DNA from 3 places in the Kosakonia oryzendophytica genome. Region 1 is predicted to be linked to each of the others. Evidence: predicted binding sites of a transcription regulator. Region 1 holds the regulator's gene; each other region holds the start of a gene.
What was found. The regulator PurR, encoded in region 1, represses purine synthesis genes. The targets are predictions, from matches to a motif close to CANGCAAACGTTTGCNTG.

Region 1 (9,846 bases):
GGTGTTCAGCGGGCTGGATGCCGTGACCGACATCATCGCCCAGCGTGGCACCTCACTACAGCTGACCAACGGCACCTCGCTGACCGGGATGATCGACCCGACAGATCTGACCATTGATGCCGGTTCAAATTGGCTGATGACTGCTAACTCCCTGCTCAATAACCTGACACTCGGCGGCTCGATAGATTTCCAGGCACCGACCGGGACCTTCGTTCCGAAAACCCTGACTGTCACCAATCTGGTAGGCAATGGTGGCACCATTACCCTGAACACCCTGTTTAACGGCAATACCGCAGTGAGTGACAGCCTGGTGCTGGACGGCGGTACAGCGACCGGTAATACACAGATCGCCATCCGCAGTCAGGGCGGTCTGGGTGCACGTACTACCGGCAACGGCATTCAGGTGGTGAATGCTATCAACGGTGCGACTACGACCGATGATGCCTTCAGTCTCAGCGGCAGCCTGCAGGCAGGTGCATATAACTACACCCTGCAACAGGGCAGCGCCGACCAAAGCTGGTATCTGACGACTGCTGATGCGGGTAGCAACGAGAACGGCCCGCAGAACTACCGTTCGGCAATGTATCTCTATAACTCCATCTATGCTCAGGCTATGGACTACGACAGTGCGCTGCTCGGCTCGCTGGATGCACGTCGCTATGCGGCGCGTACCGCAGCCGAAAGTGGTAGCAACATGTGGGCCCGTTTCCAGGCCGGCCAGATGAGCCACGATCACGGCAGCAATGATTTGCGTAGCGGCAACACGCCGGACAGTAAAGGCGGCTATACCTTCCTGCAGATCGGTAGCGATCTGTGGCAGGGATCGGCCTCCACCATGGAATGGACCGTTGGCGTGTACGGTGCGGCGGGACTTTCTGCCGTCGATGTGCAGCGCAACAACAAATCGAAAGCCGGTACGGTACGTGACGACGCTTACAGCGGCGGCCTCTACCTCAACGGTGTGCATGAGAGTGGCTGGTGGATGGATGTGGTAGCCCAGGGGACACGCCACAACTTCGATACCAACCCGCGCGACGGAGATGGCCTGAAAACCCACGGCTGGGGCTACCTTGGCTCCTTCGAAACCGGTTTGCCGTTTGAGATTGGCGGCGGCCTGGTGTTGGAACCGCAGGTCCAGTACCAGTATCGCGGAGTGAACCTTAAAGAGGGTAATGATGACGTTGCAAACGTGCAGTTCGGCGACGGTCACAGCCAGCAAGTACGTGCTGGTTTGCGTCTGGGCAATAACGCGACGCTGAAAGAGACAGGCAAACCCGTACCGGTAAGCTGGTGGGTGCGTCCATCCTTTATCCAGACCTTCGATTCGAAGGGCACGCTGAACGTCAACGCGCCAGGCGTAGCAGGCAGCGAGGTCGCATTTAATCCGGATCAGGACGGGACAGCGGCAGCACTGGATGTCGGTATCGATGGCCAGATCCGCGATAACGTTACCCTCGGTGTGCGGGCAGGCTATACCCGGAGCATCAACGACGCTGGCACCGGCGGTTACGGCGGTCAAATCACGCTGAAAGTCGGATTCTGATCGCCAGGCTGTAACGCGAAAAGCCGCGCCGAAAGGTGCGGCTTTTTTATGCCTGTTTTTTTCAACGCATACGGGAAAGTTGCATTATCACTGTCGCTAAGGCGCAATCGGCGTGGCGGTGATGTTTATGCTGAAATGAAAAAGCGGAAGAAAAACTGAGAGTTACTAAGAATGGTGCGTCCGAATGGACTCGAACCATCGACCCCCACCATGTCAAGGTGGTGCTCTAACCAACTGAGCTACGGACGCACTGAGAAGGAATGGTGCGTTCAATTGGACTCGAACCAACGACCCCCACCATGTCAAGGTGGTGCTCTAACCAACTGAGCTATGAACGCAGTGTTGTGGTTGACAACGGGGACGAATATTAGCGGCAGGTCGGAGAAGTGGCAAGCGGAAAATGGCAAATTTATTCCTGAATTCACGCGATTGCGGAACAACTGAACAAAACGCTGTGAAAGTAGCCGCCAGCTGGCGGCTACAGCCATTTTAACGTGCGGCTCGCTGCAAAATCGTTGCCGAAGGCAGGCGTTGCAGATAGCGCATTCGCAACATTATCAGGATTGCTGCAGACGTCAGGCCAATAATAAAGCCCATCCAGAAACCGGCCGGGCCCATTCTCTCGACCACGAGATCGGTCAGCGCCAGAATATAGCCAGACGGCAGCCCCAGCACCCAATAGGCGGTGAAGGTGATAAAAAAGATCGAACGCGTATCTTTATAGCCGCGCAGGATACCGCTGCCAATCACCTGAATGGAGTCGGAGATTTGGTAAATCGCCGCCAGCAACATCAGGTGCGAAGCGAGCGTCACCACTTCCGGGTTTTTGTTATAGAGCAGGGCGATTTGTTCGCGCATCAGCACGGTGAAAACCGCCGTCACCGCTGCCATACACACACCGACGATCAACCCGGTGTGCGCCGAGGTCTTGGCATCCAGCGTGGATCCCTGGCCCAAACGGAAGCCCACCCGGATGGTCACCGCTGCGGCCAGTGACATCGGCAGAACAAACATTAGCGAACTGAAGTTAAGCGCAATCTGGTGACCCGCCACATCGACAATGCCCAGCGGTGACACCAACAGGGCCACGACCGCAAACAACGTGACTTCAAAAAACAGGGCCAACGCAATGGGCAACCCCAGTTGCGCAAGGCGCTTTAGCACCTCGAAATCGGGTTTAGCGAAACGCTGGGCGTGCTGAATGTCGCGCATGACGCGGGCGCGTTTTACATACATCCGCATGCAGATGAACATCACCCAATAGACCGATGCGGTTGCTACGCCGCAGCCGACGCCGCCCAGTTCCGGCATACCGAAATGACCATAAATAAAGATATAGTTTACCGGGATATTTACCAGCAAGCCGACAAAGCCCATCACCATGCCAGGCTGAGTGCGGGCCAGACCTTCGCACTGGTTGCGCATCACCTGAAAAAAGAGATAGCCAGGCGCCCCCCACATCAACGCGCGTAAAAAACGCACGGCTTTTTCCGCCAGAATCGGGTCGATGTTATGCATCGCATGAATGATATGACCGGCATTCCACAGCACAATCATGATCAACACCGCCACAATGCCCGCCAGCCAGAAACCCTGACCCACCTGGTGAGCGATGCGATCGCGACGTCCGGAGCCGTTTAACTGGGCAATTACCGGCGTCATTGCCAGCAATAGACCGTGACCGAAGAGGATAGCGGGAAACCAGATAGAGGTACCAATAGCGACAGCGGCCATATCCGTGGCGCTATAGCCACCCGCCATGACTGTATCAACGAAGCCCATTGCAGTCTGGGCGACCTGCGCAACAATGACCGGCAAGGCGAGTGCCAGTAACTGACGCGCTTCTGTAACATACTTCTGCACGAGAACACCTTTATATTGTTTTGTAGTTATAAGAGAGAATGGAACAACCGTTCAGGAAGGAGTTTTTCCTTGTGCTAAAAACGATGCCGCACTGCGATAAATGCGGCATATGTTCAAATATTACCTGTTAAGCCCCGTTTTTGCCATGTTAACCCTGCATCAACACTCTCTTGCCGCACGCAGACCGTTGTTCATCTTATTGTTATCTGTCCGGGAAAACGCCCGGCGGTGGGATTGAGACTGGCAACGGCAATTTCCACCTGTTATTGTGCGTAAAGAAAACGGTAACGCCGTATGAATGGGAACAGGAGTGGTAGGTATGTTTACTGGTATTGTACAGGGCACGGCAAAACTGGTGTCTATTGATGATAAACCCAATTTCCGCACCCACGTCGTTGAACTTCCTGAGCATATGCTTGATGGCATCGAAACCGGTGCTTCCATCGCGAACAATGGCTGTTGTCTGACCGTAACGGCCATCGACGGCAGTCGTATTAGTTTCGATTTAATGAAAGAAACGTTGCGTATTACCAACCTGGGTGAGCTGGGCGTTGGTGATGAGGTAAACGTGGAGCGCGCGGCGAAATTCAGTGATGAAATTGGCGGACATCTGATGTCCGGCCATATTATGACCACTGCGGAAATCGTCAAAATCCTCACGTCGGAAAATAATCGCCAGATTTGGTTCAAGGTGTCGGATCCGACCTTGATGAAATACATACTCTATAAAGGCTTTATCGGTATTGATGGCATCAGCCTGACGGTGGGGGAAGTAACCAGCAGCCGTTTCTGTGTGCACCTGATCCCGGAGACGTTGCAACGCACCACGCTCGGAGCCAAAAAACTGGGGCATCGTGTCAATATTGAAATTGATCCGCAAACGCAGGCGGTTGTCGATACCGTTGAGCGCGTACTGGCTGCAAAAGAGGCTGCCGCTGTCGCTGCTATGATTAGCGAAGAGTAATGGCCTCCTGACGAGAAAAATAAAAAAGGCCGCACATTGATAATGCGGCCTTTTTACAAGGGGCTAAGGGATCAGCGCGCCACGCGCAATCCCCGTTCAATACCGCGACTAAATACTACCTGCCAGAGCTGGATATCCCGCGCGCGAAACGCGCCCGCGCAGGCGTTCAAATAGTAGCTGAACATCCGTTTAAACCGTTCGGAGTAGTTATCGGCAATCTCCGGCCATGCGTCAAGGAAACGGGCATACCACGCCATCAGCGTGCGGTCATAATCGGCGCCAAAGTTATGCCAGTCTTCCAGCACGAAATGCGCCTCGCTCGCGTCCGCGATCTGGCGTACGGAAGGCAGGCAACCGTTAGGGAAAATATAACGGTCAATCCATGGATCAACGTTGTGATCGGTACGTTTAGAGCCGATGGTATGCAGCAGGAAAATGCCATCGGGTTTGAGATTACGATCCACCACGCTGAAATAGGTCGCATAGTTTTTCGGCCCGACATGTTCAAACATACCGACAGACACAATGCGATCGAACTGGTCGTTCATGTCGCGGTAATCTTGCAGGCGGATCTCCACATCGAGGCCTTCACACCGCTGTTGCGCCAGTTTTTGTTGCTCGGCGGAAATGGTGACGCCCACCACGCTGACGCCGTAATTTTGCGCCATAAATTGCGCCAGCCCGCCCCATCCACAACCAATATCGAGCACGCGCATCCCGGGTCTTAACTGCAACTTTTCACAGCAAAGCCTCAGTTTAGCCAGTTGCGCGTCCTCAAGGGTGTCGGCCTCTTTCCAGTAGGCGCAAGAGTATTGCATCTGCGGATCCAGCATGCGGGTAAACAAGTCATTACCGAGATCGTAATGCTCTTTACCCACAATCCAGGCCCGTTTCTTACTCTGCAGATTAAATAATCTTGCTCCGGCAATGCGGAGAGTGTCTTTCAGGTGGTGCGGGAGTTGGTTTTCCAGGCCGGCGCGGAGAACTTTGGTGAAGAAGATGTCCAGCCGGTCGCAATCCCACCAGCCATCCATATAACTTTCGCCGAGTCCGAGCGAACCTTCCTGTAAAACGCGTTTGAAAAAATCAGGATTTTTCACCTGAATATCTGAAGCTGCGGGGCCATTAACCTGGATACCGGCGCGGCTCAGTAGCTCGTTTGCTATACGGAACCAATTATCATCCCGTACGCTGACTTCTTCTATACACGATGAACTCATAACTTCTCCATCACTAACCAGTGATCAGAACCTTCAAACAGCGTAGACGCTTTTTCGGGCTTGTGAGAAATCTCACGGTTTTCGCCGTGAGGCTGATATCCGACGTAGAACAGAGGAAGGGAGAACCCTTGCCGAAAGGCCATCCATGGTGAAACGGGCGTAATCCGACGCCCGTTACTACATAATATTTATCGTATTTATAAAACAGCGAAATTTAGTATAGGCTTCAAAATCAGGTGATTCAACAGAAAACTGTTAGCATGCTAATCAGTGACTTAGGGATAATCGCCGCAGCGACTATCCCCGTGAGGATGCTGTTGTGGTGGCCTCTTTCGCATACCTGCGATGCGGTTGCCTTTGCAGACGATATCCCAGCGTCGCCAGCAGTACCATCGACAGCATTACGCTGGTGGTGGTCAGTAGCGGCGTGGCGATAAGCCATGAGACCACCAGGCTTGCGAGGAAGCACAACCCAAGTTGCAGCGTATTTTGCAGCGCGGCGGCACGGCCGGTTGCCTGCGGAAAAGGGCGTAATGCCTGGGCAACCACGATGGGATAAATAGCGCCATTGGCCATTGCCATAACGCAGAACGGGATCAGCAGTGCGGTCAGCGACACGTTCGGCATAAAGCCGACCGCCCAGGTGGTCATCACGCTGAGGGCAAACGCACTTAGCAACCAGGGAAGCAGTTGTTCGCCTTGCCACTTCTGTAGCGCAGCGCGGCAACCATAACCCCCCACCAAAAATGCAATGGTCTGTGGTACATAGCTCAGGCCAATCGCAGAGGGGCCGTACCCCATCTCATGCAGGATAAACGGTGAGCCGGTCAGCCAGGCGAAGAAACTGGCGGAACAGGCAGCATAGATAATCACATTGCCACGATAGTCGCGGGCGCGCAGCAGATCCATAAATGTCAGCGACTGCTCATCCGGCGCCGTTGCCTCAGCCGACGATTTCAGGCGTAACGCCGGGATCATCAACACCAGCGTAATCACCAGCAGCGTGGCAAAGATTGCCTGCCAGCCGAGATGCGCAAGGATCCACGCGCCGAGCAGGGGGGCCAGCGCGGGTGTCAGCCCGACCAGCGGCATAATTGTGGCGAAAATACGGTTAACACGGTGTGACGGGTAATAATCCGTGACCAGCGCCTGCCAGCTTACTGTTGCGGCGCAAACCCCGACGGCCTGTACAAAACGCAGCACCAATAACAGCGTGGCGTCCCGCACCCATACTGTTCCCAGACAGCCCACAGCGAAAATCCCCAGGCCGGTTAACAGAATCGGTTTGCGCCCATAGCGATCCGATAACGGTCCCCACAGCAGTTGTGCAACGGCAAACCCGGCCAGAAACAGGCTCAATGTGGCGCTGACAACAGCGGAGGAGGTCTCTAAATCTTGCTGAATAGCGCTGAACGCGGGCAGGTACATATCGGTGGCTAAAAAGCCCAGCACGCTTAATCCCGCGAGCCAGACTAAAAATCCTTTGCCAGGTTGCATTGTGGTATCTCTTCTTTGTGCAGGTTATCAGGGTTGTCGAGTGTAAGGAGTGCATTCTCCCTTGTGAAACGCTAATATTTGCGCAATGGTTTCAAATTTTTTGCAGGCAGATTATGTGGTCAGAATATTCGCTGGAAGTGGTAGATGCTGTGGCGCGTAACGGCAGTTTTAGCGGCGCGGCTCAGGAGTTGCACCGCGTGCCTTCTGCTGTCAGCTACACCGTGAGGCAACTGGAGGAGTGGCTGGCGGTTCCACTGTTTGAACGGCGTCACCGCGATGTGGAGTTAACGCCCGCTGGCGTCTGGTTTTTGAAAGAAGGGCGTTCTGTTATCAAAAAAATGCAGGTCACCCGTCAACAGTGCCAGCAGATTGCGAATGGCTGGCGCGGGCAACTGGCGATTGCGGTGGACAACATTGTCAGACCCGAACGCACACGACAGCTGATCGTCGATTTTTATCGTCACTTTAGCGATGTGGAACTCCAGGTTTATCAGGAAGTGTTTAACGGCGTCTGGGATGCACTGGCCGACGGGCGTGTTGAACTGGCTATTGGTGCAACGCAGGCTATCCCGGTCGGTGGGCGCTATGCTTTTCGCGATATGGGAATGCTGAGCTGGAAGTGTGTGGTTTCCTGTCGGCATCCGCTGGCGGCGCTGCCGGGCCCATTAAGTGATGAGACGTTGCGTAACTGGCCCTCACTGATACAGGAAGATACATCACGCTCGTTACCAAAGCGCATTACCTGGCTGCTGGATAACCAGAAACGCGTGATAGTACCGGACTGGAAATCATCCGAAGCCTGTCTGTCTGCCGGGTTGTGCGTGGGAATGGTCCCGGCGCATTTTGCCAGGCCCTGGCTCGATCGCGGGGAGTGGGTGGCGCTGGAGCTGGAAAATCCCTTCCCAGATGCCGCTTGTTGCCTGACGTGGCAGCAGAACGAGGCATCACCTGCACTGAACTGGCTTCTTGAGTACCTGGGGGACAGTGAAACGCTGAATCGGGAATGGTTGCGGGAGCCGGAATAAGGGCTCCCGCAAAAGGGGATTAACGGCGGTAGTCGCGGAACGGACCATCGGCGACTGAGCGACGCTCGATCAGACGCGGATGCACTTCAATGGATTGCGACTCTTCGCGTTTATTCACAATACGGTCAAGCAGCATGGTAAACGCAGTTTCACCCAGCGAATCTTTCGGCTGGTGTATTGTGGTCAGTGACGGCGTGAAGAAGCGGGAGTTACGCACATTGTCATACCCGATCACCGAAATATCCTGTGGGACGCGTAATCCCATCTCGTCGGCCGCACACAGCGCACCCATGGCCATAATATCGCCGCCGCAGAAAACGGCTGTCGGGCGATGCGTCTGTGCAAGGATCTGCTGCATGGCGCGATAACCAGACTCAGGTTCAAAGTCGCCCTGGACAATCCAGCTTTCCGGTACGGAAATGGTGGCTTCTTCCATTGCTTTCATAAAGCCGGCGAGACGGCCCGCGCCGGTGTTGCGCTCAAGCGGACCCGGGATCACACCGATATCGCGGTGGCCGCGTTCGATCAGATAACGCCCGGCCATATAACCGCCTTCAAAGGCGTTATCGATCACCGTGTCAGTAAAGTCGGCTTTGGCTTCGCCCCAGTCCATAACGACCATCGGGATATGGCGATACTCTTCCAGCATGCTCAGTAGGGATTCCGGATACTCGGAACACATTACCAGCAGACCATCAACACGCTTTTGCGCCATCATCGACAAGTAAGCGCGCTGTTTTTCCAGGTTATTCCAGGCATTACCAAGAATCAGGGTGTAGCCTTTCTGGAAGCACTTCTTCTCAACAGCCTCAATGATTTCGGCAAAGTAGGCTGCTTCGCTGCTGGTGGCCAGCAGGCCGATCGATTTGGTGTGATTCACCTTCAGGCTGCGCGCCACGGCGCTCGGTGAATAATGCAGCTCTTTGATCGCCGCCCACACAGCATTGCGCGTCTCTTCGGCGACAAAACGTGTTTTGTTAATTACGTGTGATACGGTTGTGGTGGAAACGTTTGCTCGCTTCGCTACGTCTTTGATCGTTGCCATCAGATGTCACTCCAGACCATATCTCAAGCTCCTGATAATACATAAGGTAAACGTTTGCCTTCAATCACCCTGTACCCATGAATGGGGGTGCGGTACGCCGGGAAAAAGACACTGGACGTCAGGAGGGGAGTCAATGGCCGGTACGCTAATAAATTTAGCGTCGAATTTTGTCTGATCTTGAGCAAAAGGGGAAGTGATAAAACATCTGACACGCTAATTCCTGCAAGATTTTTACGTTTATTTGTGCAAAAATGCGCTATCTCACTTTTTGTGTGGAAATTAAAACGGAGAAAATTGATGAGCACCGACCTGAAGTATTCACTGTTCACTACCGTCATCGTGCTGGGTCTGATCGTTTTCGGCGCCCTGACTGCTGCACTGCATTGATTCTGCGCGAGGGGGAACCGGGTTCCCCCTCCGTTTTCATCCCCGCCATTGTTATCAATTTTGCAATACTCTTTTGTCATTCCGCTAACTGCTGTTTTTTGTGATTGATGTCATACTTTTGACTTCTGCGACAGTGTCCCGAATCGACACGGCTTTTCCGGAGTCAGTTTATGAAAATGAATTTCCCTTTGCTTGCCCTGGCGATTGGCGCCTTTGGCATCGGTACGACCGAGTTCTCCCCGATGGGATTACTGCCGGTGATTGCCCGCGGCGTTGACGTTTCTATCCCGGCGGCGGGGATG
Region 2 (9,846 bases), 2.5 Mb from region 1:
AGGCTGTTAGCTTGATTCTGATGCGGGTAATTATTCTGGTTATAAAATTGTTATATTTATTTAATTAGCTTAAGGTAAATTCCAGGCGTTTTAAGTGGTGCATTGTTTATCGTTAAAACGCCTGCAATAAAGCAGGCGCAATTATTTTCTTTACTTTAACGTTAATAAGATAAATATAAAACTACCCCCGTTGGTAGGTCATTTATCCTGGCAAGCGGCTTTTAGGTCTGCCTGGCCCGAGCAAAATAGCCAGTTTGCTCCCCCCGGTGGTGGTCTCCATCCAGATTTTACATACGCTGGTGAGGGGAACCGACAACAGCATTCCTACCGGGCCGAGCAGCCAGCCCCAGATTAATAATGATAAAAATACCACCAGCGTCGACATGCCAAGGCGGTGGCCCATCATACGGGGCTCCAGGATATTGCCGATGATCATATGCACGACCAGAAAGAGCGCACCCACCAGCAGGCATTCGTAAACGCCATTAAAAAGTAATGCCTGGAGCATGGGCGGAATAGCGGAGATCACGGAGCCAATATTGGGAACATAGTTGAGTAAAAACGCCAGTACTCCCCACATCAATGCGAATTGCACATCCAGCAGTACCAAACCCAGCCAGACAATGACCCCGGTCCATAAACTGAGCAAGGTTTTCAGTGCCAGATAGTGCGACACGCCCTTCAGCGCCCGGTGCAGTCCGGCAATGTGGATCTGCGGGTTGTGCAGCGCGAAACGCAGTTTATAAGGCACATGGCGGACTTCAAAGAGCATAAATACGACGGTCATTACCAGCAGGAGGATGCTGGCCATGGCGTTGGAGAGTTGGGTCATCATCGTGGTGGCAAACGTCATCACGCGATCGGAATCCATCCGTTGCAGCATGCGTTCCGGCGACATATGCAGGTTGAGGAACGGTACCATTTGCTGCAGATCGAGGAATTTGCGCGTTAATTCGCGGTTATATTTTGGCAACAGGGTCATAAAGTCGTTTATCGACGCGGCCAGCACGCCGACCAGCGCGGTGAGGACGATCAGCATAACCAGAACGACGATGGCGATAGCGACCGGGCGCGACAGTTTCCGGCGGATAAACCAGCGGACTAACGGGTTGAGTACGATGGCAAAAAAGAGCGCCAGTAAAAGTTGCACGATAATATCGGCGGCAGCATGGATACCGGCGAGGATCACCACCAGCGCAGCCAGTTTTAAGAGAATATGTAAACCCGCCTGATCAGGCTGAGGATATGTCATATGTACGTCCTTATGTCATTTTGCCTGTTCAAGTGTAGTGCCTTGTAAGGTCTTCGCCTGACGACGATATTCTTAAAGTGAATGCTGATTTCTGTGCGCTGACGTGGTAATAGTGAAACACTGTTGTAAATATCTGGATTTCACTCTCATGCCTGAAAACGCCGCTGAATCGGCGCTTAGCGGATGGCGTCTTAATCTGCGGATTTTGTCCGTCGTTATTTTTAACTTCGCAAGCTACCTCACTATCGGCCTGCCGCTGGCCGTGTTGCCTGGCTATGTCCATGATGTTATGGGGTATAGCGCCTTCTGGGCCGGTTTGGTCATCAGTTTACAATACTTCGCTACGCTGCTTAGCCGACCGCATGCCGGGCGTTATGCCGATGCGCTGGGGCCGAAAAAGGTGGTGGTGTTTGGCCTGTGCGGCGCGTTTCTGAGTGGACTGAGCTACATGTTAGCGGGGATGGGTAGCAGCCATGCCGGTATCCTTAGCCTGGTGTTGCTGTGCCTCGGGCGTGTCATTTTGGGGATCGGCCAGAGCTTTGCCGGAACCGGAGCCACTTTGTGGGGCGTCGGTGTGGTTGGCTCTGTACATATTGGGCGCGTTATTTCCTGGAATGGCATTGCGACGTACGGTGCGATGGCGCTTGGTGCCCCGCTTGGAGTGCTCTGTTATCGCTATGGTGGTTTAGCCGGGTTATCACTCACCATTATGGGGGTGGCGCTGTTGGCGATTTTGCTGGCGCTGCCGCGCCCGGCAGTGAAAGCCAGTAAAGGCAAACCGTTGCCGTTTCGCGCCGTACTGGGCCGCGTGTGGGTGTATGGCCTGGCATTGGCGCTGGGCTCTGCGGGCTTCGGTGTTATCGCCACTTTTATTACCCTTTATTACGATGCGCAGGGCTGGGAAGGGGCGGCCTTCGCCCTGACACTGTTCAGTGTTGCGTTTGTGGGCACGCGTCTGCTGTTTCCGAACGGCATTAACCGCTTCGGCGGGTTGAATGTGGCGATGATCTGCTTTGCGGTGGAAACCATCGGCCTGGTGCTGGTAGGGCTGGCGGCGGATCCGTGGATGGCGAAGCTTGGCGTCTTCCTTGCTGGCGCGGGTTTCTCACTGGTCTTCCCTGCACTTGGTGTGGTGGCGGTGAAAGCCGTACCGCAGCATAACCAGGGTTCTGCACTGGCCACCTATACGGTGTTTATGGATTTGTCGCTCGGTATTACCGGGCCGCTGGCAGGGTTGTTGATGGCCTGGTCCGGGGTCTCAATGATTTATCTGGCGGCGGCTGGACTGGTGGCGATAGCGCTACTGCTGGCGTGGCGATTGAAGTTACGTCCAACATTGGAGTAATGCCTGGTATCACGGAGATCCGCAATAAAAAAGGAACCCGAAGGTTCCTTTTTTCATTTCTGGCGCGGTGTTAATTCACCACGATGGTATTGATAATGTTTTCTGCCGCGGTTTGCGCTTGCTGCTGGTTGTCCGCCGGCAGCGTCACCTGCAGGGTCAGCAGTTTATTATCGACCTTACCCAGTACCACAGAAGACCATGCAGTCTGACCTTTGGCGGAGATAATGCTATCGAGCTGTTGCAGGGGCTGGCCTTTCAACTCAATGGATTTATTGGTCACCACTTGCAGTTGCGGATCGCGGCTGCGCTGCTGATCTTCCAGGCGTTTCGCCAGTGCGGCGAGATCTTCCTGCGTGTTGTCGCCCACAATCACAATCACGGCTTTTTGCCCGGTAGCGTCGGAGTAGACGTGCATATTGTTAGCCTGTGTACCCAGTTTGCCACTCTGATCGGTCATATCTGCCGGAAGCGAGAAGCTGAGTTTGCCGTCGAGCAGCGTGACGGGCTGACCGTTGGCGTTGCTTTCAGCGGCGGCGCCCTGAACAGGTTTTTTGCTGTCGCTGTTATCACAGGCCGCCAGCCCCATTACCAGCAGGCCAATACCGACATATTTCACCAGATTCCGCATTGACTTCATCCTTTCAATAAACAGCCATAACGGCTCATCAGTGCATCTTATCATAACTGATAAGCCGTACCTTTAGCTGGCCTGTAATGCGGGAATTTCAGATTTGTCTGCCAGTCTTTTCAGCAACATATTCAAAAGCACACCGTACATCGGCAGGAAGAACGCGATGCTGATAATCACTTTGAAGCCGTAGTCCACCAGCGCGATTTCCATCCAGTGCTGCGCCATAAACGTATCCGGGCTGTGCCAGAAGGCAATAAAGAAGAATGCAACGGTGTCGCTGGCGTTGCCAAAAACGGTTGATGCGGCAGGCGCCAACCACCAGCGACGGTTCTGACGCAGGCGGTTAAATACGTGTACATCAAGAATCTGACCCAGCGCATAGGCCATAAAACTGGCGGTGGCGATACGCGCCACAAACAGATTGAAGTGGGCGAGTGCACCAAAGCCCTGCCAGGAACCCATATAGAACAGGGAGGAGATCACATACGAAGCCAGCAACGCCGGAACCATCACTGCGAAGATAATCCGCCGTGCGAGGGGCGCGCCGAAAATGCGTACGGTTAAATCCGTCGCCAGGAAGATAAACGGGAAACTGAATGCGCCCCAGGTGGTGTGGAAACCAAAAATGGCAACCGGCAACTGGACCAGATAGTTACTGGAGATGATCACCAGCAGGTGAAAAAGCGAAAGCCAGAACAGCGCCTTCATGCGCTGCGAGTGCGAAAATTGCGTCATATTGTGACCTTTTTGGTAAATGGGGTGAGGGAACCCAGTACTTTTTATGCTCTGTCAAACAGAGCCGCCGCATGATACTGCAATCATCACCGGATGCAATGGCTATTTTTAACGCAATCGTTAACCTTGCTTGCGTCACAAAAAAGGCAGCGTAAACTAATGCGGTTTTTTCCGTTGTGAGATGAAAATGACCGATCCGTTTACCACTGCCGACCATACGCTGGACGCTCAGGGCCTGCGCTGTCCGGAGCCGGTAATGATGGTGCGCAAAACCGTACGCAACATGCAGGTTGGCGAAACATTACTGATTATTGCCGACGATCCGGCAACCACCCGCGATATTCCCGGCTTTTGCCGTTTTATGGAACATGAGCTGGTCGCCGGGCAAACCGAGACGCTGCCGTACCGCTATGTAGTGCGTAAAAGCCACTAATCTTTGCGGCGCAACAGGCGCAGGGCGTTGGCGGTCACCAGCACCGTCGCGCCCGTATCCGCCAGCACCGCCAGCCACAATCCCGTTATTCCCAGCAGCGTCGTCACCAGGAATATGGCCTTCAGTCCCAGCGCCATGGCGATGTTCTGCCGGATATTGCTGTGTGTGGCGCGCGCCAGGCGGATCATCTGACCAAGACCGGTCAATCGGTTATGGGTTAATGCTGCATCGGCAGTTTCCAGTGCGACGTCTGTGCCGCTACCCATTGCAATGCCAATGGCGGCGGCTTTCATTGCCGGCGCGTCGTTAATACCATCGCCCACCATCGCCAGCGGCGCATGCTGGTTTAATGTTTGTACGACGCTGACTTTATCTTCCGGCAGCAGCCCGGCGCGGAAATCCAGTGCTAATTCCCCGGCAATCGCCGCCGCTGCACGCGGGTTATCGCCGGTGAGGATCACGCCTTGTACCCCTAACGCATGGAGCGCGGCTATGGCTTCTTTGGCGTCGTCACGCAGCGTATCCTGCAATGCCAGCGTCCCTATCACTTCTCCGTCACGCTGTACCACAACCACCGTCTGACCGTGGCTTTCCTGGCGATTAATCTGCGCCAGTAACGCGCTGTCCAGCATGCCTGCGGCGAGTTTGTCCGGCGCGCTGATGTGGATGGTGCGCCCGTTTACTTCGGCCTCAATACCTTTCCCGGCCAGAGCGCGCTGCGCCTGCGCATCGGGAATGGCGAGCTGGCGACGCTGAGCTTCCTGCACGATGGCCTGCGCCAGCGGGTGGGTGGAGCCTTGTTCAACAGCGGCGCTCAGTGTTAACAGTTCCTCTTCGCTGCACCCGCTCAGCGGGTTTAACGCGGCGACCTGCGGTTTCCCGATGGTCAGCGTACCGGTCTTATCAAAAGCAATCTGGCGGATGCTGCCCAGTTGCTCCAGCGCTGCGCCGCCTTTGATCAGTGCACCGCGTCGAGCCGCTGCTGCAAGGCCGGAGGTAATCGCCGCCGGGGTGGAGATCACCAGTGCGCAGGGGCAGCCAATCAGCAACAGCGCCAGACTTTTGTAGATCCACTCCAGCCAGGGCGCGGAAAACAGTAACGGAGGCAGGAGGGCGACCAGCAGTGCAACTCCCATTATCACAGGCGTGTAGAGGCGACTAAAGCGATCGATAAAGCGTTCAATCGGCGCGCGACGCTCTTCCGCTTCTTCAATCAGTTTCAGGATACGGTCAATGGCGCTTTCACCGGGTCGGGAAACCACTTCCAGCGTGACCAGCCGATCAACGCTGGTCGCCCCGGCGGGAACCGCCTCGCCGCTGGCGCGTTCAACCGGTACGGATTCACCGGTGAGTGCGCTTTCATCAAAGCTGGCAAACGAAGACAGCAAACGGCCATCCGCCGGTAAACGACCACCAGCAGGGACTTCAATCGTATCGCCGGGTTGCAGTTCGCTGGCTGCCACCGTCTGACGTTCACCGTTGCGCAGGCGGGTTGCGGTGTCCGGTTTCAGCGCCATCAATGCGCTGACGCCACGGCGTGCGCGGCTGGCAGCCCAGCCTTCAAGGCGCTCGCCAATTAAAAACAGCATCAGCACCATGGCGGCTTCGGCAGTGGCACCAATAAACAGCGCACCGATGGCGGCGACGCTCATTAACGTTTCGATGGCGAACCAGGAACCGCTTTTCATCAAGCGCAGCGCCTGACGGGCGATAGGCCACAGGCCAACAAGCGTAGTGGCGATAAATGCGGCCTGGCCGAGCGGATGGTTGAACTGCTCTAGCAACCAGCTTATTGCCATCATGACGATCAACAGGAGCAGCGGCAGGTTTTCGCGCAGGCTCGAAGGAGGCGCTTCCGGCGCACTGTGTTCGCCTCGCAACTGATAACCCGCCTGCTGTACCGCCTGTTCGACCTGTGTACGTACATCACGGTTAGCCACGACAGTGAGTTTTTCTGTGGCGAAGGCAACCTGCACCAGGCCGATGCCATCAAGCTGGCGTACGGCGTTTTCCACTTTACGGGCACAGGCGGCACAATCCATACCGGAGACCTGCCAGCTATAACGCTCACCTTCGGCGCTCACCGGGGCAGCAACGGTGTTTTCGCAGGTTTCGTCGGCACAACACGGTTGCGGTTTTTCCGGCATCGGGCGCAGTTTGACCGCCGCGAACTGCGGGGCTTTTTTCGGTTCAGGCTGCGGTGTGGGGGTCGGCATTGCATCCTCCGGTTAATGATAATTTTCTCATTAACCAGAGTATGCACTCTGGAGTCGACTCCAGAGTCAAGCTTTTTAAATATACAGAGAGCGAACGATCAGAAAATGCCCGGCGAAGTAGCAAGCGGACGCAATAGCGTTATCGGCGCTAAAGCGCTTACGGTAGTGGCTGCCCAGCCAGACCACATTGCCGAGCAGCAGCAGCGTGGCACCAACAAATGCAGACAGCGCAGGGCTTGTCGGACGGAAGAACCACAGTTCACCCGCCAGCCAGACCATCACTAACGTCATGGCAATAAAGGTGAGCACCGGTAGGCGCAACTCTTCCAGCCGCGTCCAAATCACCGCCACCAGCAGTGCGCCAATCACCAGCAACACCAGCGGCAATGGCCAGAAGAAGGAGAGCGTCATTTGGCTGGCGAAGTAGATGGTATAAAGCAGATGAGCAAGGAAAAATGCCCCAATGGCGTAGAGCATTTTTTGCCGTGGCAGAAGCGTCAGCGCATCCCCGACCAGTGAAGCGCACAGACCCGCCAGCACAAGGTAGCTGATGGCATCGAACATCGGGGCTTGCCAGGCCAGCAACAACAGGAGAAGTAAGGTAACGGGTTTGAAAACCCAACGCTGCCAGGCCGGGCCGCGGTAGGAGGCGTCGACATACAACCAGGCGGATAAACAGACAGCAATAAATGACCACAGCATAATTAAGTCCCTGTATCTTTTAGCGTTGCGTGAATCTCTCTTACTCAGTGTAGTGGCGGGGAAAGGGGGATGACAATGCTGACTCCCCCACTATGGACGTAATTCCGCTTTTTCTGACCGGCTTATTTCTTCGCTTTGAGCCTTTCTTGCCAGATCAACAGCTCGAAAACGCCGAACAGGAAGATACGGATCTGTTCTGCTTTGCTCATCTGCGGACCGTCTTTCGGCAGTGCACTTTTCAGCATAGTAGCCTGCAAAGCGTGCATAAACACGGTGAATACCAGCGCGACGTTGACAAAAATATTCAGTGGGCGCGGAAAGGGTTTAATTAAGTTCCACAGCAAAAAGGCCCAGATGCACAGCATCAACAGACGGCCCAAATTAATCAGCAGCGGCATGCTTCTCTCCTTGTACTGCGCGGTGATAGAGACGGTAAGCCACCTGACCCGCGACTTTTTCCCGATACAGTTGCCAGTGCGCAGGCACCGGCGGTTGCCCATTTTCCACTTCGCTTTCTATATAGATTAACGCGTCATCAGCGAGCCAGCCGTTGTTTTCCAGCAAGCGTAGCGTCTCTTCCAGCATGCCTTTACGAAAGGGTGGATCGATAAACACAATATTGTGCGGGGTGCCCGGCGCGGCTAAAAAGCTCAGCGTATTGGTGTTAACGACGGTTGCATTCGTTGCTTTCAGCGTAGCCAGATTCTGTTGCAATTGTTGCGCGACGCTGCGCTCCATCTCCAGCAGGGTGGCACGGGCAGCGTAGCGCGACAGTGCCTCCAGCCCCAGCGCGCCGCTTCCGGCGAAGCAGTCGAGACAGTGGGCGTCTACCATTGAGGGTGCCAGCCAGTTAAACAATGTTTCACGCACGCGGTCGGTGGTTGGGCGCAGGCCGGGGCTGTCGGGCACCGGCAGTTTTCGGCCTCGCCACTGCCCGCCGATAATGCGTATCTGGCCGCTGGCGGCACGGTTGGGTTTCTTCATGGTTTTCGCTTTGCTCATCATTTCGGCCTGCTATTCTAGCGACCCGGAGAAGGACGTTAAACCCTAATCCTCAAGTCGTGATGCGAGTTCAGGAAAGTGGTAGACTATCCGACTAATTAACAAATGTTTTCAGTCCTGGTCGTGCAGACGGGCTGCGCCATGAATCAATCGCGAGGAGTGTGGTCGCCAATGGCAAATGAGAAGAAACGTGGCTTTTTTTCCTGGCTTGGCTTTGGGCAGAAAGAGCAGGCTGATGAGGCGCAAACCGAACAACAGCCTGTCACTGAGCAGCCGGTTGACGAGACGCCGGTAGCTGAGCCTGCCGACAGTGAAAAATTCGCCGAAGAGGTCGTAGCGGTAAGCGAAACGCTCAGCCACGAAGCACCGTCTCCGGAACCGGTAGCGGAAGAGACGCGCGCGCAGCTTGAACACGAAGAGCTGCCGCTGCCGGAAGAGGTGGTTGAGCAGGAGAGCGGCGCTGAAGAGTGGATGTCGGAAGCTGAACCACACGCGGAAGCGCACGTTGATGCTGAAGACAACGACGCACCGCTGAGCGACGAAGAGCTGGAAGCCCAGGCGCTGGCGGCGCAGGCGGCTGAAGAAGCGGTTGTGGTGGTGCCGGTGGACGAGACGGCGATTGAACAGGAGAAACCGACGAAAGAGGGTTTCTTTGCGCGTCTTAAACGCAGCCTGCTGAAAACAAAAGAGAATCTCGGATCCGGATTTATCAGTCTGTTCCGCGGGAAAAAGATCGACGATGATCTGTTTGAAGAGCTGGAAGAGCAACTGCTGATTGCGGATGTGGGCGTGGAAACCACGCGTAAAATCATCACCAATCTGACAGAAGGCGCCAGCCGCAAACAACTGCGCGACGCCGAAGCACTGTATGGTTTGCTGAAAGATGAGATGAGCGGGATCCTTGCAAAAGTGGATGAGCCGCTCAGTGTCGAAGGCAAAACGCCGTTTGTTATCCTGATGGTTGGCGTGAATGGTGTGGGGAAAACTACCACCATCGGCAAGCTGGCGCGTCAGTTTGAGCAACAGGGCAAATCGGTCATGCTGGCGGCGGGGGATACCTTCCGTGCGGCAGCGGTGGAACAGCTCCAGGTGTGGGGCCAGCGCAATAATATTCCGGTGATTGCTCAGCATACCGGCGCGGATTCCGCCTCGGTGATTTTTGACGCTATCCAGGCGGCGAAGGCGCGTAATGTGGATGTGCTGATTGCCGATACCGCAGGGCGTTTGCAGAACAAATCGCACCTGATGGAAGAACTGAAGAAAATCGTCCGCGTGATGAAAAAACTGGACGAAGATGCGCCGCACGAAGTGATGCTGACGATTGACGCCAGCACCGGGCAAAATGCCATCAGCCAGGCCAAACTGTTCCACGAAGCGGTAGGGTTAACGGGGATTACGTTGACCAAGCTTGATGGTACGGCCAAGGGGGGCGTGATCTTCTCGGTGGCGGATCAGTTTGGCATTCCTATCCGTTACATTGGTGTCGGCGAGCGTATTGAGGATCTGCGTCCGTTTAATGCGGGCGATTTT
Region 3 (9,846 bases), 1.6 Mb from region 1:
CTGTTTATCGACGCCGATGCGGAGCAAATCAAAGCCGCTGCGGACGTTGGCGCGCCGTACATCGAAATCCACACCGGTTGCTACGCTGATGCAGAAAACGATGCCGCGCAGGCGAAAGAGCTGGAGCGCATTGCCAAAGCTGCGACCTACGCCGCCAGCCTCGGCCTGAAAGTGAATGCGGGCCACGGGTTGACTTATCACAACGTGAAGGCCATTGCCGCACTGCCAGAAATGCACGAGCTGAACATCGGCCACGCCATTATTGGTCGCGCGGTGATGAGTGGTCTGAAAGAGGCCGTCGCCGAGATGAAACGCCTGATGCAGGAAGCGCGCGCGTAATGGCAATCCTCGGACTGGGTACGGATATCGTTGAGATAGACCGCATCGCAGCGGTGATCGCCCGCAGCGGCGATCGCCTGGCGAAGCGGGTGTTGAGCGCTAACGAATGGGAGCTCTACCAGGCGCATCAGCAACCGGTGCGCTTCCTGGCAAAACGTTTTGCGGTAAAAGAAGCGGCGGCGAAGGCGTTTGGCACCGGTATTCGTAACGGTCTGGCATTTAATCAATTCGAAGTGTTCAACGACGAACTGGGTAAGCCAGGCTTGCGTTTGTGGGATGAGGCGCTGCGGCTGGCGGAGCAGATGGGCGTGAAGTCCACTCACGTGACGCTGGCGGATGAGCGGCATTACGCCTGCGCAACGGTGATAATTGAAAGTTAAATCTTATCGGCGTGGTGCATCTGGACGAATTTATCCCAGAGCTGTTCTTCTGTTTCTATATGTGCCGGATCTTTCAGGATGGTATTGGGGATCGGGCACACTTTCTGGCAGGTCGGCGTTTCATAGTGCCCAATGCACTCGGTGCACCGATCGCTGTTAATCTCATAGATGCTGTCACCCATCGAAATCGCCTCGTTCGGGCATTCCGGCTCGCACATATCGCAATTGATGCATTTTTTGGTGATTAACAGCGCCATCAGGAAAATCTCAGAAACATCACTAACAGGGCGGGCATTATACGATGATTCCCTGCTCAAACCAGTTTTTTTACCAGCTCCTCGCTATGACGAATGCGTTCCGGCGCATGCTCCAGATCCTGCTGTACCAGCGCCATAAACAGTAAGTCCGTCAGCATCATTTGCGCGCTGGTGGAGGAGATGGCCGCACTGCGCGTCGCCTGCTCTTCGGCGATAGTGTAAAGGCAATGTGTCGCCCGTTGTTGCAGGGCGTTGGGGGTAAAGCCGGTGATGGCGAGGATCTTGCCGCCCACGCGCAGGGTTTCATCGGCTGCTATATTGATTTCACGCCGTTCGCCGGAATAAGAAACCGGCAACAACAGATCGCCAGGCTCCATTGCCTGCACGGTTGCCAGCAGGGCGTGCATATCCTGCTCCACCGCGGCGTTAATACCAATTTTCATCAACTTCCAGCCGAAGTTACGGGCAACCAACCCGGAAGCGCCAATACCGGTCAGGATAATACGCCGTGCCTCGCGCAGCAGTCGTACGCTTTCCAGCAGCTTCTCTTCACTGTTGACATCCAGTGAGGCGTGCATGGCGCTCTGGTACTCTTTGATCAGCTTTTCACCCACCACACGTAGCGGATCGTCGCCGCGGATCTGGTTATGCACGGGCACGGACCAGGGATTGGTGTTGCTGGCCAGCGCTTCGCTGATGGCCAGTTTCATTGCCGGAAATCCTTTGAAATCCATTTTCTGGGCAAACTTCACGACGCTCGACTGGCTAACACCCGCTTCGGCGGCCAACTGTTGCGAACTTAAATGGCGCGCGCGATCGGGATTTTCAAGCAGAAATTCCGCCAGCTTTTTATCGCTCTGCGCCAGGCCGGAATAGCGCTGACGGATGCGAATTAAACAGTTCATAGGATCTCCGGAGGCAATAACAACGCATACAAATGAGAGAATTTAATATTCCAGCAATTGATTATTATTATGAATTAAAAATTCTATCACGACAAAGTATCACAACCCGGCATTTGACAGCGATCAAGTGGATCCTTCGGCGCTGTGTCTTTTCACCTTCGGTGAGTTATCGAGCTGACGAATGGCCGGGATCAGGCTGGCAACAAACGTTGCGATGACCACGGCCCCCGCTGAAGCCATTAATACATTGCTGTTACCGTAATGTATGGCCAGCGGTCCGGCGGCCAGTTCGCCAACCGGGATCGCAATAAAGGATCCCAGCGCGTCGTATGCATATACACGCGCCAGTTTTTCTGGCGGTATATGGGTTTGCAGCGACTGTGCCCAGGCCACGCCAAACAGACCGAAAGTGACGCCCGCGATAAAAAATGCCGCGATAAGCCACGGTGTCGGCGCAATCTGCCCCAGCAGGAAAATAGGCAACGCACACAACGACACCAGCATCACGCCAATAAACAGGTCGCGACGCGGGCGCCAGCGCAATGCCAGGAATGAGCCGACAATCAACCCAACGCTTTGCGCCGCAACCATGATTCCCCACTGGGTGCGGCCAAATGAGGCATCGGCAATGATCGGGCCGAGAACCATCACTACACCACTGAATGCGGCATTGATAATGGTGAACTGAACGACAATGGACCAGACCCATGTCCGGCTGGCGAACTCTTTCCAGCCGTCGCGCAGATCCTGCAGAATGTTGGTTTGTGCGGCGGCGACTGGCGCGACGCCTGTACGGATCCAGTAATAGAGCGGCGCCGAGGCAGCAAAGCCGAGCGCATCAATCGCCAGTCCCCAGCCAGGCCCGACGGCGCTGGTCAGGACCCCGCCCAGCGAAGCACCAACCACGGTTCCACTGTAAATACCTAACTGGATCAACGCATTGGCTTCGCGCAGGTTATGGGCTGGCACCGTCTGGGGCACCAGCGCGGAGGAGGCCGGTAACGCAACGCCTGCGGCGGCACCATTCAGGGTACCTAACAGGGCAAGGCCCATGACCGTTGCGCTGCCGTTTAGCACGGACCATGCGACGACCGCTTGCGATATCGCCGCCACAACAGAGGACGAAACCAGCACCAGGCTACGTGAATAGCGATCTGCCAATACACCGCCGACCAACAAGAAGGCGACATTAAAAACAGATCGAGCCGCCACGACGAGGCCCAAATCGGCGGCGGAACCGCCGATGTCCAGTACCGCAAAGGCCAGTGCAATCGGAGCGATGCCGTTACCCAGTACGGTGAACAGACGGGCAAAGAACAGATGTCGGAAAGAGGCAGAGCTAAAGGCGCGCATCGTTTTGGTATGCGAAGTCATGGTCACTACGGTTCCTGGAAAGATAAGGCAGTGTAGTGCATCTGTGGCGTAACGAAATAGCTGCTTTATATTGCAGGTGTCTTGTTACCGGAAAAGTCAGGTTCTATCTGTTAGGCTATCTCTAATAGCGATCGCCAGAAGAGGATAAATGGCGATCGGCGTTTAACCAGGCAGAGGGACAACATTTGGCTACCAGCGAGCGCCGCGTCGTATTTTTTGATCTTGACGGAACACTGCACCAGCAGGATATGTTCGGTACGTTTTTACGTTATCTGTTGCGGCACCAGCCGTTGAATGCCTTGTTGGTGCTGCCGCTATTGCCGGTGATTGCTGGCGCGTTATTGATTAAAGGGCGTGCAGCCCGCTGGCCTATGAGCCTGCTGCTCTGGGGCTGCACGTTTGGCCACAGTGAACACCAACTGAAAAAGCGTGAGCAGCAGTTTGTCCGCTGGTTTCGCGAACACGTGACGGCGTTTCCGGTGGTGCAATCGCGACTAACCCAGTACCTTACCGCTTCTGATGCGGATATCTGGTTGATCACGGGCTCGCCGCAACCGCTGGTGGAGCAAGTCTATTTTGATACGCCCTGGTTGCCGAAGGTGAATGTGATTGCCAGTCAGATCAACCGTCGTTATGGCGGCTGGGTGCTAACGATGCGCTGTCTCGGGCACGAGAAAGTGGCGCAACTGGAGCGGAAAATCGGTACGCCGCTGCGTCTGTACAGTGGTTATAGCGACAGCAAGCAAGACAACCCGTTGCTCTATTTTTGCCAGCACCGCTGGCGTGTGACGCCGCGCGGTGAGTTACAGCAACTGGAATAAACAGCGAAGGGCTGTATAATGCGCCCGCCTGAATCACTGGAGTTTTTCCCTTTGTCCAATCCTGAACTGAACCATGAATACTGGATGCGTTATGCGCTGACGCTGGCGAAACGTGCATGGGAAGAAGGCGAAGTGCCCGTTGGCGCGGTACTGGTGCATAACGAACGGGTGATTGGCGAAGGCTGGAACCGGCCGATTGGCCGTCACGATCCCACGGCGCATGCGGAGATCATGGCACTGCGTCAGGGGGGGATGGTGCTGCAAAACTACCGCCTGATCGACACCACGCTCTATGTCACGCTGGAGCCCTGCGTGATGTGCGCCGGGGCAATGGTGCATAGCCGCATTGGTCATCTGGTGTTTGGCGCGCGGGATGCGAAAACCGGTGCGGCGGGTTCGCTGATGGATGTGCTGCATCACCCGGGAATGAACCACCGGGTGGCGATCACCGAAGGGGTGCTGCGCGATGAGTGTGCGGCAATGCTGAGCGACTTTTTCCGCCAGCGTCGGCAGGAGAAAAAAGCGCTGAAAAAAACGCTCTCTGATTCACAAGAGCAGTCGGGCGGTTAAAGCACTTTATCGGTTCACTTTCAGTGGGTTTTTTACCAACGTATCCGGCGTCAGCAGCGGGTTGCGCGGAAAAGGATCGCTGGTGGTAAAGGCGCTAAAAGGCAGTATGCCGTAGGCGGGGCGGTTCAGTTCATCCGTAGAAACCGCCGGGTAACTCTTTGCCAGCTTTAGCGCTTTGGCCGCTTCTTTCTCTTTCTCAAGCAGGTAACCGACCAGGCTGATTTCATACTTACGGATGTTCTCCACATAAGCGTATGCTTCATGCCCGCGTGCGTAGCCGTAGGTCAGTTTGCTGTACCAGGGTTTCTGGCTCAGTAGCGGCAGACGCTGTTTTACATCGGCCCAGCTATCGGGGTTGCCTTTGGTTTTTGCCGTCAGCGCGCGTGCATCCAGCATATGCGCATAGCCCATATTGTAGGCCGCCAGCGCAAACCAGATTTTCTCATCCTGCGGTACGCTGTCCGGCACTTTGCTCATCATATCCTGCAAGTAGCGCGCGCCGCCGCTAATGCTCTGTTCCGCATCGGTACGATCGCTTAGGCCTAAACTTTGCGCCGTATTTTTTGTCAGCATCATCAGGCCGCGCACCCCGGTTGGTGAGGTGGCCTGGGCGTCCCAGTGTGACTCCTGATAGGAGATGGCTGCCAGCAGACGCCAGTCGATCTGCTGGGCATATTTCTCAAACATCGGTTGCAGCTCGGGCAGTACGCTATCGACAGCGCGCAGGAAAGTGCGCGTATCCACATAGTCAAAGTCTTCACCATGCCCGAGATACTTCTCCTCCAGCCGTGCGAGGGTACCGTCTTCATTCATATTATTGAAGAAATCCAGCATGGCGGCTGAAAGGGTATTGTCGTCATCGCGCTTGCTGAACCAGGTGACCGGCTGTTCATCGGTCACATCCAGTGCGACAGCCAGCTCAGGGTGCACCCGCTGGAACAGGCTTATCGCCACCGAGTCGGCAATGGTGTAACTCAATTTGCCTTCCAGCACCTGTTCCATCAACGCATTGGTGCCGAGCTTCTCATCCACCGTCCAGCTTAAATCCGGGTATTTTTTCTCTTTTAAGGCGCGAAGATCGTCGATCACCACCTGCCCCGGTGCAACGGTCAATTGGCTGGCGTTAACAGATTGCAGCGTGCGCGGGCGAGGGCTGCCAACCCGGTAAACCAGTTGCTGAGAAACGGAGTAGTAAACCGGGCCGGTCTGGTAGTTTTTGATGCGTTCGCTGTTGTACACCAGTCCTGCAGCGAGCATATCCGCATCATCATGATCGAGATCGTCAAAGAGCTGGCTGATATTCTGGCGGACGGTGACTTTGAGCTTCACACCCAGATAGTCGGCGAAATGCTGCGCCAGATCGTAATCGAGACCGTAGGATTTTCCGTCAATACGGGTATAGGTGAGCGGTGTGGCAATGGTGCTGACGCGCAATTCCCCGCGGGCTTTGATTGCCGCGATGCGGTTATCGGCTTTGCCGAACCAGGGAATGGATGGCCACAGGGCCGCTGCCAGCAGCAGGGTGACAATGCCGATGAGCAGATAATTAATCTTAAATTTTTTCAATCAGTTAATTCTCTGCGCCGTACTTTGCCTCAGCAGATGGCCGTCATGATAACAACAAGGTTTGTCTGTGATTGAGCGGCATTTTGCGCAACAAAACGCCAGTTGGCAACTAATTAGAGTGGTCGGCGGCAGCTATTGTCAAAAATCCGGGCTGATTTTATTTCGACGCAAACGGTTTCGTAGGCGCTCAGGATTCTCTATAATGACGCCCGTTTTCCCCTGGTGCACACTTAAAGCGTCCCCGACGCTTCGTAATCGAAGACGAGAGACTTATGATGGAAATTCTGCGTGGTTCGCCTGCATTGTCCGCTTTTCGTATCAACAAACTGCTGGCGCGTTTTCAGGCGGCCAACCTCCCGGTCAGTAATATTTACGCCGAGTACGCTCACTTCGCTGATCTGAACGACACCCTGACCGAAGAAGAGTACGCCCGGCTCCAGCGCCTGTTGAAATATGGCCCGAGCCTGAGCAGCCATACCCCAACCGGAACCTTACTGCTCGTCACTCCTCGTCCTGGCACCATCTCTCCCTGGTCTTCCAAAGCTACCGATATTGCGCACAACTGCGGCCTTAATAAGATCAACCGCCTTGAACGCGGCGTTGCGTACTATGTAGACGCCGATGGCCTGACGGACGCCCAGTGGGCTCAGATCGCAGCAGAACTGCATGATCGCATGATGGAGAGCGTATTCACCTCACAGGCGGATGCTGAGCGCCTGTTTGAACACCATCAGCCGGCACCGGTACAAAGCGTCGACTTACTGGGTGAAGGCCGCCAGGCGCTGATCGACGCCAACCTGCGTCTTGGCCTGGCATTAGCAGACGATGAAATCGACTATCTGCAAGACGCCTTTACCCGTCTGGGGCGCAACCCGAACGATATCGAACTCTATATGTTCGCCCAGGCGAACTCCGAGCACTGCCGCCACAAAATCTTCAACGCCGACTGGGTGATTGATGGCAAGCCGCAGCCGAAGTCATTGTTTAAAATGATCAAAAACACCTTCGAGAAAACGCCGGATTTCGTCCTGTCTGCGTATAAAGACAACGCCGCCGTGATGGAAGGTTCAGCTGTTGGCCGCTTCTTCGCCGATCGCGGTGAAGGCCGTTACGATTACCATCAAGAACCGGCGCATATTCTGATGAAGGTGGAAACACATAACCACCCGACGGCGATCTCTCCGTGGCCGGGGGCTGCGACCGGATCCGGCGGTGAGATCCGTGACGAAGGGGCAACCGGTCGTGGCGCGAAGCCGAAAGCGGGCCTGGTGGGTTTCTCCGTTTCCAACCTGCGTATTCCGGGCTTTGAACAACCGTGGGAAGAAGATTTTGGTAAGCCTGAGCGTATCGTTACCGCGCTGGATATTATGACCGATGGCCCACTGGGCGGCGCGGCGTTTAACAACGAATTTGGTCGCCCGGCGCTGAACGGCTATTTCCGTACCTATGAAGAGAAAGTGAATAGCCATAACGGCGAAGAGCTGCGCGGCTACCACAAACCGATCATGCTGGCGGGCGGGATCGGTAACATTCGTGCCGATCACGTACAAAAAGGCGAGATCACCGTAGGTGCGAAACTGATCGTCCTTGGTGGCCCGGCGATGAATATCGGCCTGGGGGGCGGCGCAGCATCCTCTATGGCGTCTGGTCAGTCTGATGCGGATCTGGATTTTGCCTCAGTTCAGCGCGACAACCCGGAAATGGAGCGTCGTTGCCAGGAGGTGATTGACCGTTGCTGGCAACTGGGCGATGCCAACCCGATCCTCTTTATTCATGACGTGGGCGCGGGCGGTCTGTCCAATGCCATGCCTGAGCTGGTCAGCGATGGTGGTCGCGGCGGTCGTTTTGAACTGCGTGACATTCTCAGCGATGAGCCGGGTATGAGCCCGCTGGAGATCTGGTGTAACGAATCGCAGGAACGCTATGTGTTGGCGGTTGCCGCCGATCAACTGGCGCTGTTTGATGAGCTGTGTCGCCGCGAACGCGCGCCTTATGCGATGATTGGCGAAGCGACCGAAGCGCAGCACCTGACGCTGAACGACAACCATTTTAACGATCAACCGATCGACATGCCGCTGGATGTGCTGTTAGGCAAAACGCCGAAGATGACCCGCAACGTTGAGACCCGTCAGGCGACCGGCGATGCATTTACGACACAGGGCATTTCGGTTGCAGACGCAGTGAATCGCGTGCTGCATTTGCCGACCGTGGCGGAAAAAACCTTCCTCGTGACCATTGGCGACCGCACGGTGACCGGTATGGTCGCCCGCGATCAGATGGTCGGGCCGTGGCAGATCCCGGTAGCGAACTGTGCGGTGACTACTGCCAGCCTCGATAGCTACTATGGTGAAGCGATGGCGCTGGGTGAACGTGCGCCGGTTGCGCTGCTGGACTTTGCGGCTTCCGCGCGTCTGGCCGTGGGGGAAGCATTGACCAATATCGCGGCAACGCAGATTGGCGACATCAAACGCATTAAGCTGTCCGCAAACTGGATGGCGGCGGCAGGGCATCCTGGCGAAGACGCAGGCCTGTACGCGGCAGTGAAAGCGGTGGGTGAAGAGCTTTGCCCTGCATTGGGACTGACCATTCCGGTGGGCAAAGATTCCATGTCGATGAAAACCCGCTGGCAGGAAGGAAATGAACAGCGTGAGATGACTTCGCCGCTGTCGCTGGTGATCACGGCCTTTGCGCGCGTTGAAGATGTACGTCATACAGTAACGCCGCAACTCTCCACCGAAGATAACGCCCTGTTGCTTATCGATCTGGGTAACGGCAACAATGCGTTGGGCGCAACGGCGTTGGCGCAGGTTTATCGTCAACTGGGCGACAAGCCCGCCGATGTACGTAACGTTGAGCAACTGAAAGGCTTCTATGATGCCATCCAGGCGCTGGTTGCGGCGGGCAAATTGCTGGCTTACCACGATCGTTCCGACGGCGGTCTGCTGGTGACGCTGGCGGAAATGGCCTTTACGGGGCACTGCGGTGTAAATGTGAATATCGCTTCCCTGGGAGGCGATCGTCTGGCGGCGTTGTTTAATGAAGAGCTGGGCGCGGTTATCCAGGTGCGTGCGGGCGACCGCGAAGCGGTGGAAAGCGTGCTGGCGACATACGGTCTGGGCGATTGTGTTCATTATCTGGGAAATGCTGTCTCCGGCGATCGCTTTGTCATTGAAGCTGATGGTCAGGCAGTGTTCAGTGAAAGCCGCACCACGCTTCGTATGTGGTGGGCGGAAACCACCTGGCAGATGCAGCGCCTGCGTGATAACCCGGAGTGTGCGGATCAGGAGCATGACGCGAAAGCCAATGACAACGATCCAGGGCTGAATGTAAAACTGTCGTTCGATATTAACGAAGATATCGCTGCGCCGTTTATTGCCACTGGCGCGCGCCCGAAAGTGGCGGTACTGCGCGAGCAGGGCGTCAACTCACATGTTGAGATGGCGGCCGCGTTCCACCGCGCAGGTTTTGATGCAATCGATGTGCATATGAGCGACCTCCTGGCCGGGCGCTCCGGGCTGGAAAACGTCCATGCGCTGGTCGCTTGTGGCGGCTTCTCTTACGGTGATGTGCTGGGCGCGGGCGAAGGCTGGGCGAAATCGATCCTGTTTAACGACCGTGTACGCGACGAGTTCGA

Region 2: a site for PurR is predicted at 4,074-4,091, ahead of tusA (sulfurtransferase TusA). Genes of this name have one in related genera too.
Region 3: a site for PurR is predicted at 6,377-6,394, ahead of purL (phosphoribosylformylglycinamidine synthase). Genes of this name have one in related genera too.

What each region holds. Positions count from the first base shown of each region.
Region 1 is NZ_CP115659.1:2,878,088-2,887,933, reverse strand. It holds gene O9K67_RS13945 (AIDA repeat-containing protein) at 1-1,543, shown strand, start outside; tRNA gene O9K67_RS13940 (tRNA-Val) at 1,716-1,792, opposite strand; tRNA gene O9K67_RS13935 (tRNA-Val) at 1,805-1,881, opposite strand; gene mdtK (MdtK family multidrug efflux MATE transporter) at 2,033-3,406, opposite strand; gene O9K67_RS13925 (riboflavin synthase) at 3,726-4,370, shown strand; gene cfa (cyclopropane fatty acyl phospholipid synthase) at 4,442-5,590, opposite strand; gene punC (purine nucleoside transporter PunC) at 5,888-7,087, opposite strand; partial or broken gene punR (DNA-binding transcriptional activator PunR) at 7,201-8,135, shown strand; gene purR (HTH-type transcriptional repressor PurR) at 8,132-9,157, opposite strand; gene cydH (cytochrome bd-I oxidase subunit CydH) at 9,455-9,544, shown strand; gene O9K67_RS13895 (MFS transporter) at 9,715-9,846, shown strand, end outside.
Region 2 is NZ_CP115659.1:361,929-371,774, forward strand. It holds gene O9K67_RS01665 (AI-2E family transporter) at 203-1,252, opposite strand; gene O9K67_RS01670 (MFS transporter) at 1,365-2,597, shown strand; gene O9K67_RS01675 (DcrB family lipoprotein) at 2,668-3,225, opposite strand; gene O9K67_RS01680 (7-cyano-7-deazaguanine/7-aminomethyl-7-deazaguanine transporter) at 3,298-3,963, opposite strand; gene tusA (sulfurtransferase TusA) at 4,151-4,396, shown strand; gene zntA (Zn(II)/Cd(II)/Pb(II) translocating P-type ATPase ZntA) at 4,393-6,612, opposite strand; gene O9K67_RS01695 (lysoplasmalogenase) at 6,688-7,314, opposite strand; gene O9K67_RS01700 (DUF1145 family protein) at 7,437-7,706, opposite strand; gene rsmD (16S rRNA (guanine(966)-N(2))-methyltransferase) at 7,696-8,298, opposite strand; gene ftsY (signal recognition particle-docking protein FtsY) at 8,488-9,846, shown strand, end outside.
Region 3 is NZ_CP115659.1:1,303,703-1,313,548, forward strand. It holds gene pdxJ (pyridoxine 5'-phosphate synthase) at 1-339, shown strand, start outside; gene acpS (holo-ACP synthase) at 339-719, shown strand; gene O9K67_RS06450 (YfhL family 4Fe-4S dicluster ferredoxin) at 716-976, opposite strand; gene O9K67_RS06455 (MurR/RpiR family transcriptional regulator) at 1,033-1,881, opposite strand; gene O9K67_RS06460 (MFS transporter) at 2,005-3,255, opposite strand; gene yfhb (phosphatidylglycerophosphatase C) at 3,441-4,076, shown strand; gene tadA (tRNA adenosine(34) deaminase TadA) at 4,095-4,646, shown strand; gene mltF (membrane-bound lytic murein transglycosylase MltF) at 4,653-6,212, opposite strand; gene purL (phosphoribosylformylglycinamidine synthase) at 6,485-9,846, shown strand, end outside.